2 linked regions of the Gemmata obscuriglobus genome follow. Each later gene encodes a partner of the first gene's protein in a complex. Links are inferred from orthologs where the notes say so. Each region holds a gene or a part of one and is shown in the gene's direction. Other genes may lie near its edges.

Evidence for each region. The genes of interacting proteins can lie anywhere in the genome.
Region 2: the proteins of dnaX (region 1) and GobsT_RS17235 are in contact, whole or in part, in a cryo-EM structure (PDB 8GIZ), measured with the Escherichia coli proteins. The link is inferred for Gemmata obscuriglobus from one-to-one orthologs.

What each region holds. Positions count from the first base shown.
Region 1 is NZ_CP042911.1:4,054,912-4,058,526, forward strand. What follows is about bases 365-3,276. They hold dnaX (DNA polymerase III subunit gamma/tau), read left to right. Parts: upstream 365-854; coding sequence 855-2,699; downstream 2,700-3,276. Other genes in these bases: GobsT_RS16865 (sulfotransferase family protein), read right to left, coding at 365-701; GobsT_RS16875 (YbaB/EbfC family nucleoid-associated protein), read left to right, coding at 2,702-3,055; GobsT_RS16880 (hypothetical protein), read left to right, coding at 3,087-3,276. In the rest of the region: more of GobsT_RS16865, read right to left, coding at 1-364; more of GobsT_RS16880, read left to right, coding at 3,277-3,353; recombination mediator RecR, read left to right, coding at 3,404-3,615. UniProt on the Escherichia coli protein: Part of the beta sliding clamp loading complex, which hydrolyzes ATP to load the beta clamp onto primed DNA to form the DNA replication pre-initiation complex.
Region 2 is NZ_CP042911.1:4,162,027-4,165,518, forward strand. The notes cover bases 194-2,982. They hold GobsT_RS17235 (DNA polymerase III subunit), read left to right. Parts: upstream 194-974; coding sequence 975-1,991; downstream 1,992-2,982. Other genes in these bases: GobsT_RS17225 (lipoyl domain-containing protein), read left to right, coding at 194-303; tmk (dTMP kinase), read left to right, coding at 316-966; pdxH (pyridoxamine 5'-phosphate oxidase), read right to left, coding at 1,999-2,652; GobsT_RS17245 (D-sedoheptulose-7-phosphate isomerase), read left to right, coding at 2,863-2,982. Outside these bases: lipA (lipoyl synthase), read left to right, coding at 1-47; more of GobsT_RS17225, read left to right, coding at 58-193; more of GobsT_RS17245, read left to right, coding at 2,983-3,453. UniProt on the Escherichia coli protein: Part of the beta sliding clamp loading complex, which hydrolyzes ATP to load the beta clamp onto primed DNA to form the DNA replication pre-initiation complex.

The sequences.
Region 1 (3,615 bases):
ACCGGGACGCGGGCCGTGTGCGGCGGCGACTTCAGCACGAGCCGCTTCCCGCCGATCCGCACGGTCACCTCTTGGAGGAACCGCACGAACACCCGCTTCCAGCGCGCCAGTTGCTTCGGCGTGAGCCCCGACAGGTCCAGCGCGCCGCGGTCCTTCGGCTCACGGTCCGGGAACGCGAAATCCGTGTACGTGGTCGGCAGCCCCAGCAGGGCGAGGGCGAACTCGTCTTCCTGCGGGCGCTCCCAGCCGAACGGCATGTTGTCCATCGGCCGCTTGTCCGGCAGCAGCCAGCTCGCGTACCGCTTGAACAACTGGTTGGTGAGCAGCGCGTGTTGGGGGTTGAAGCAGTCCTGCATGTCCGGGAACCCGAACCGGGTGTCCCGGATCAGGAGTTCGTGCAGCAGCGTCGTGCCGGTGCGCCAGTGCCCGATCACGAAGATCGGCGGTTCGAGCTTGGTTTCCCGCACGCGGTTGCCGTGCGCGGCGTTAAGGCACCAACGCAAAACGGTGTTGGTCACCGAGTTGGCCGACACGATGGCCGCGATGTACCAGTAGGGCGGCTGGACGGCGTAGCCGTTGTCCTTGAGCAGCCGCAACCAGGTGAAGAGGTCGCACCCTTCCCAGAGCCGCGGTGCCCATTCGCGCTTGTGCGCTTTCCTCGGGGGCAGGGCAACAGTGTCCGTGGCCGCGGTCGTCGGCATCCGGTTCCTCCTTGCGCGGTTCGGATGTACTCAAGTGAACGGATTCGCGCGGGTGCGGCAAGCCCCCGCGGTGCGCCGTTGCGGTGCCTCCGCGATTGTTCGATCCCGCGGTTCCGGATACAGTCGGAGTAGAGCCCCAGACAGGATGTGGTAATGGCGAAGTCGAAGCCGACAGAACACGCCCCCGACGACACGCCCGCGTACACCGTGGTCGCGCGCCGGTACCGGCCGCAACAGTTCTCCGAACTGATCGGGCAGGAGCACGTCGCCGGCGCCCTCGTGAACGCGCTGAAGTCGGGCCGGGTCGCTCACGCGTACCTCTTCACCGGGGCGCGCGGCGTCGGCAAGACCAGCGCCGCGCGTATTCTGGCCAAAGCCCTGAACTGCTTGAAGACCGATAAGGCCACGCCAACCCCTTGCGACGAGTGCGACAGTTGCCGCGCCGTCATGACCGGCGACGACGTGGACGTGCTCGAGATCGACGGCGCCAGCAACAACAAGGTCGAAGAGGTCCGCGACCTGCGCCAGAACGTCGGCTTCCGGCCCGCCCGGGGGCGGTACAAGATTTACATCATCGACGAAGTCCACATGCTCTCCACGTCGGCGTTCAACGCGCTGCTCAAAACGCTGGAGGAGCCGCCCGAACACGTCAAGTTCATCCTCGCGACCACCGAGGTGCAGAAGATCCCGATCACGATCCTGTCTCGGTGCCAGCGGTTCGATTTCGCACACGTCGGCCCCGGCAAGATCTTCGAGCAGCTCAAGCGAATCGTGGAGCGGGAAGGGCACCAGGCCGATGACGACGCCCTGCGGCTCGTCGCGCGCCGGGCCGCCGGCTCGATGCGCGACTCGCAGTCGCTGCTCGATCAGCTCCTCGCCTCGTCGAGCGGAACGCTGACCGCGGGGCAGGTGACCGCGGTGCTCGGCACCGCCGGCGACGATCGCGTGATCGAACTGGCCAAGGCGATCCTGGCCAACGACCCGAAAACGGCCCTCGACCGTATCGCGGAATGGGTCGAACGCGGCTTGCAGATCGGGGAACTGATCGACCAGGTGGTGGAATACTGGCGGGCGCTGATGCTGGTGAGCTGCGGCGGCCCCGACGTGCGTGAGCTGCCCGTTTCCCCCAACCAGCACGAGGCGATTCGTACTCAAGCGAAGGCGGTTTCGCTCGATACTGTCCTTGCGGGTCTGGAAATCCTCACGGCGACAAAAGCTCGAATGCGAGGCACCCCGCACGTCCAGGTGCTGCTCGAAATGGCGGTGGTGCGGCTGTGTCGTCTCCCCGATTTGCGCTCGCTCTCGCAACTGGTGCAAGCCGTTTCGCAACCGGGGGTACAGTTCGTTGCAAGTGCCGCTTCCAACGGCAATCCTCCGCCGGCACGCCCGCAGCCCACACCCGCCGCGCCACTGGCGAGCGAGGCGGCAAAAAAAAACGGGACACCGGCGACGGCGGGGCGCCCGAGTGAAAACGGCTCTAGTTCTGTCCCTGCCGAAGTTACAGCGACGCCGCTGAGCGATGCGACCGTTCAGACCGTTTGGGATCGTTTCTTCCGCTACGCAACCGAGAAGTATCCTATCCTGTCTCAGCACTTGAGATATGCAAGTTCATATGCAATTTTTGGGCCAAATGCCCTGGCGGTCCGTTTTCCGACAAGCTATGCTAATGCCAAGAAGGAATGCGAGGGCGAAGCGAGCCTCGCGCGGTTTCAGGACGCTCTGAAACGGGTCACCGGGCAACCGGTCTCGATCCGGTTCGAACTCGATCGCAGTCCGAACGCTCAGCCGCTCGCCGGACCGCAGTCGGCCGCCGTTGCCGCGCCAACCGAACGTAAACGCTCGCTCGGATCGCTCCCGATGTTCAAGAAGGCGCACGAAGTGTTCGGCGCCCAGATCTGGCACGTGGACGACGACTTCAACCCGGCGGCGGTCCACAAGCCCGCCGCCCCGAAGATCGACGACGACGAAGAAGAAGAGACCGCCACCGAAGAGGTCTGACCATGTTTAAGGGACTCGGCGCGATGATGAGCCTCCTGGGCAACCAGGGGAAGATTCAGGAAGAGGTTCAGAAGTTCCAAACCCAGGTGGGCCAGATCACCGCGGAAGCGTCGTCGGGCGCCGGGTACGTCACCGTGAAGGTGAACGGCAAGATGGAGGTGCTGAGCGTCCGCATCTCCGAAGAGGCGATGAAGCTCAACGACCGCGAGATGCTCGAAGATCTGATCTCCGCCGCGACCAACCAGGCGCTCACGAAAGTACGCCAGCAGTTGGCCGAGGAGAGCGCAAAGATGGCGGCCAACATCGGGCTGCCGCCCGGGATGCTCGGCGGCGGGTTCCCCGGGCTCGGCGGGTGAGTTCGGTCCCGCCCCTTGCGGAGGTCCACTCATGCTCACGTTCGTGGTCACGCTGCGCGGCGGCCGCCGGTACACGATCCGGGCCGCGGAGATGCGGTTCGGGTACGACGGCGCGTTGGAACTGCTCGGGTTCGCGCCGCCCACCGACGCCGAGCCGTTTCCCGGCAAACAGGCGGTGGCACTCTTCTCCGCGGGCGAAGTGGAGTCGGTCGTTGCCCGCGAGTTCCTCGTCTCCGAGGAGCCCAGCGAGCCGAAGCCGTGCGTGGTGCAGCCGAACAGTGACCCGATTCCGTTCTGAGGGCGTACCCGCCGCCCGCGACCGTCGCGGGCGGATGGGCGAGCGAGGGTGTGTTCGTGCCTGAGCCTGTCGGGGTCATAGCCGGGCTGCTGGAGGAGCTGACCAAGCTCCCCGGTGTCGGTCCGAAGAGTGCCGAGCGCATCGCGCACTTCCTGCTCGCGGGCGACCGCCGACACGCGGTCGAACTCGCCGACGCGCTCCGAGCCGTCGCGGACCGGGTTCGGCCGTGCAAAGAGTGCTTTAATCTGACCGACGGAGAACT
Region 2 (3,492 bases), 110 kb from region 1 along the record:
CGTACGTGCGGTCCAGTTACCACGCCGACGACATGGTTCCGCACTAAAGGAGCGCCTTTGCCGGAACCGCGCCGCACGGCCATCACGCTGCCCGATCTCGGCTCTGCGCGGGTCGTTTTCAGCCTGTGGCACGTCCGGATCGGCGACAGCGTGGCTGAGGGGGACCGGGTCGCCGAGGTGCTGATCCCCGGCGCGACGTTCGATGTGCCGGCCCCGGCCACGGGCCGACTCGTCGAGACGTTCGTGCTGCCCAACGACCCGCTCTCGCCGGGTGCCGCCCTCGGAACCGTTCGCGAAGAGTAACGAGCCACCACCATGCCGCGCCCCGCGTTCCTGTCGCTCGACGGCCTCGACGGCACCGGCAAATCGACCCAGTGCCGGCTTCTGGTCGAGTGGCTCGTCGCGCAGGGCGTCCCTGTCACAGCTTGTACCGATCCGGGCGGCACCCCGCTCGGTCAGGAGCTTCGCAAACTACTGCTGTTCGGCCGCGAACACCGCATCGGAACGCGAACCGAAGCGCTCCTCTTCATGGCGTCCCGGGCGCAGCTCGTAGAAGAGGTGATTCGGCCCGCATTGGCTCGGGGCGAAGTGGTCGTGTCCGACCGGTTCCTGCTCGCGAACGTCGTTTATCAGGGGCACGCCGGCGGGTTGAGTCCGGAGGAGTTGTGGCAGGTCGGGACGTTCGCCACCGGCGGTGCCGAGCGCCTCGAACCGGACCTCACGCTCGTCCTCGATCTGCCACCTGAGATTGCGGCAGTGAGGCGCAACCGCGAAGCTGATCGCATGGAAGCCCGTGGAGCTGATTACGCCGAGCGTGTGCGCGCCGGCTTCCGGTCCGAGGTCGCACGCCGGACCGAACGGTTGCGCCTCGTTGACGCGACCGCCAACGTGGATGGCGTTCAGAAAATCATCCGCGGTGAGGTCGCCGGGCTACTACGTGGCCGGGGCTGGAACGTGAAGGAGTAGGAACCGGCATGTCGTGGGACCGCATCCGCGGGCAGCACGCACCCCGAAACACGTTCGCCGCTGCCCTCGAAGCAGGCCGGCTCGCGCACTCCTATCTGCTCGTCGGCCCGGACGGCGTGGGTAAGCGACAGTTCGCGCGTGAACTCGCGAAGGCGTTCCTGTGCGAGCATCCGCCGGCGAAGTTGACCGCGTGCGACCGCTGCCCGGCGTGCGCGCAGGTGAATGTCGGCACACACCCTGATCTCCTCTTTTTGCGCACGCCCGAGGACAAGCACGAGCTACCAGTGGATGAGATGCGAGCGTTCTGCGCGCAAATCGCGCTGAAACCGACTCGCGGGCCGCGCAAGATCGGCATCGTCGAGGACGCCGATGATTTCAACGCCTCTTCGGCCAACTCGTTTCTGAAAACGCTCGAGGAGCCGCCGCAGGGCGCGCTCTTGTTGCTGATCGGTACGAGTATCGACCGGCAGTTATCGACGATTCTGTCCCGGTGCCAGATCGTTCGGTTCGCGCCGCTGAGCCCGGCGGACCTAAAAGCGGTCCTCGCGGAGCAGGGCATTGATGACCCGGTTAAGCGTGACCGGTTGGCCAAACTCGGCGCCGGCAGTGTCACCCGCGCCCTGGCGCTCGACGACGACTCCATCTGGCAAGTGCGGCAGAAACTGCTCGAAGGGCTGATGTCGCCGCGCCCGCCGTTCCAGCAACTCGCCGATGTATGGGCGCGGTTCAACGAAGAAGCCGGGAAGGAAACAGCGCCGCAGCGCCTCCGCACGTCGCTGGTGCTCCAGTTTCTGATCGAGGCCGTGCAGAACGCGCTGAAGCTGTCGCTCGGTGCGGCGGTGCCCGAACTTGACGCCGCCGAAGCTCCCTTGCTGAGGGCGTTCGCAGACCGAATCGGGGCTGCCGGGTTGATGGAACTGCTGGACGCGCTCGTGGAAGCCGATTTCCACGTCGAGCGCCGGGTGCAACTTATTCTGATCGTAGAATCGGTCGTGACGAAGTTCCCGCGCGAGTCGAGCCGGTAACTCGCTTCTAAGGGGCAAGCCGCTCACGCGTCCAACTCGTTCCAGTACGAGTGAAAACGATCCGGTCATGAAGCCGGCTTCGCCGCCCCTGCCAGAACTCGATAACCGTGGGGATCACGCGATAACCGCCCCAGTTCTGTGGGCGCGGTGGGTCGCCGTCGGGGTATTTGGCCGTCAGCTCTGCGTGCGCCCGTTCCAGCACCTCGCGGTCTGCAATGACGGCACTTTGAGGCGAAGCCCACGCACCCAACCGGCTCCCGAGCGGGCGCTTCTTGTAGTACTCATCCGACTCGGCCGCGGACACCATCTCCGCGATGCCTTCAACGCGCACCTGGCGCTCCAGCGGGTGCCACAGGAACACCAGAGCCGCGCGCGGGTTCGCTTCCAGCTCGCGCCCCTTCCGGCTGTCATAGTTGGTGAAGAACGTGAACCCGCGGTCGTCGAGCGCCTTCAGGAGGACGGCCCGGGCCGATGGCTGCTGGTCCGGGCCGACGGTAGCCAGGATCATCGCGTTGGGGTCGGTGAGGTCGGCCGCAAGTGCATCCGCGAACCACTTATGAAACAATGCGAACGGATCGGCGCCGGCGTCGGTCTCCGTCAGCCCCCCGGTCGAGTACTCCTTGCGCAGATCCGCGAGTCGCAACTGTTCCTCGCTCGGCATACGTGTCCCCTCTCAACCCAGATCGTGTGCCGAGCATTTTATTCGCCAGGACCTGATAAGCCCGGAGGTGTCCTTTCCCCGTTCACGAGTCTCATTTTCACGGGGTGCCGACGCGACGGTCGCAGGGATAGAACACTTGAACCGCGCCGTGTTCGCCACTCCACCCTCCCGCCTGACGGCGCGCGGGCACTCTTGACCAAGGACCACCGAATGCTCGGCACGACGCTCACCCCTCAACAGTTCCTCGCCCGCGTGGCGGAGGAACTCGGGCGGATCGACCCCAACGAGGTTCAAAAGCTCTCGGACCTGGTCCACGAGCGGTACCTCGCGGGGCGGTTCGTATTCGTGATCGGCAACGGCGGGAGCGGCTCAAACGCCTCGCACTTTTGCGAGGACATGGGCAAGGGCACGCTGGCGCGCAAGTTCTTCGACGACGACACCAAGAAGCGGCTGAAGGTGCTGAGCCTGACCGACAACACCCCGTACATCCTCGCGTGGGGTAACGACGAGGGGTTCGACCGCGTGTTCGTTGAGCAGTTAAAGAACCTCGCCTCCCCGGGCGACCTGCTGGTCGCGATCAGCGGTAGCGGGAACAGCCCGAACATCCTGCGCGCGGTCGAGTGGGCTAACAACAACGGCCTGACGACCTACGGCTGCACCGGGTTCACCGGCGGCAAGCTCCGCGGGCTGGCGCACCACGGGCTCCACGTCCCGCTGGACGACATGGGCATCGTCGAGTCGATCCACCTGACCGCGTTCCACTGGGTCGTGGACGACACCTACCGGCGGATTTCTCTTTAGTACACCGACAGTCGAGGGGCCGGAAGTCGTGCGCCAGAA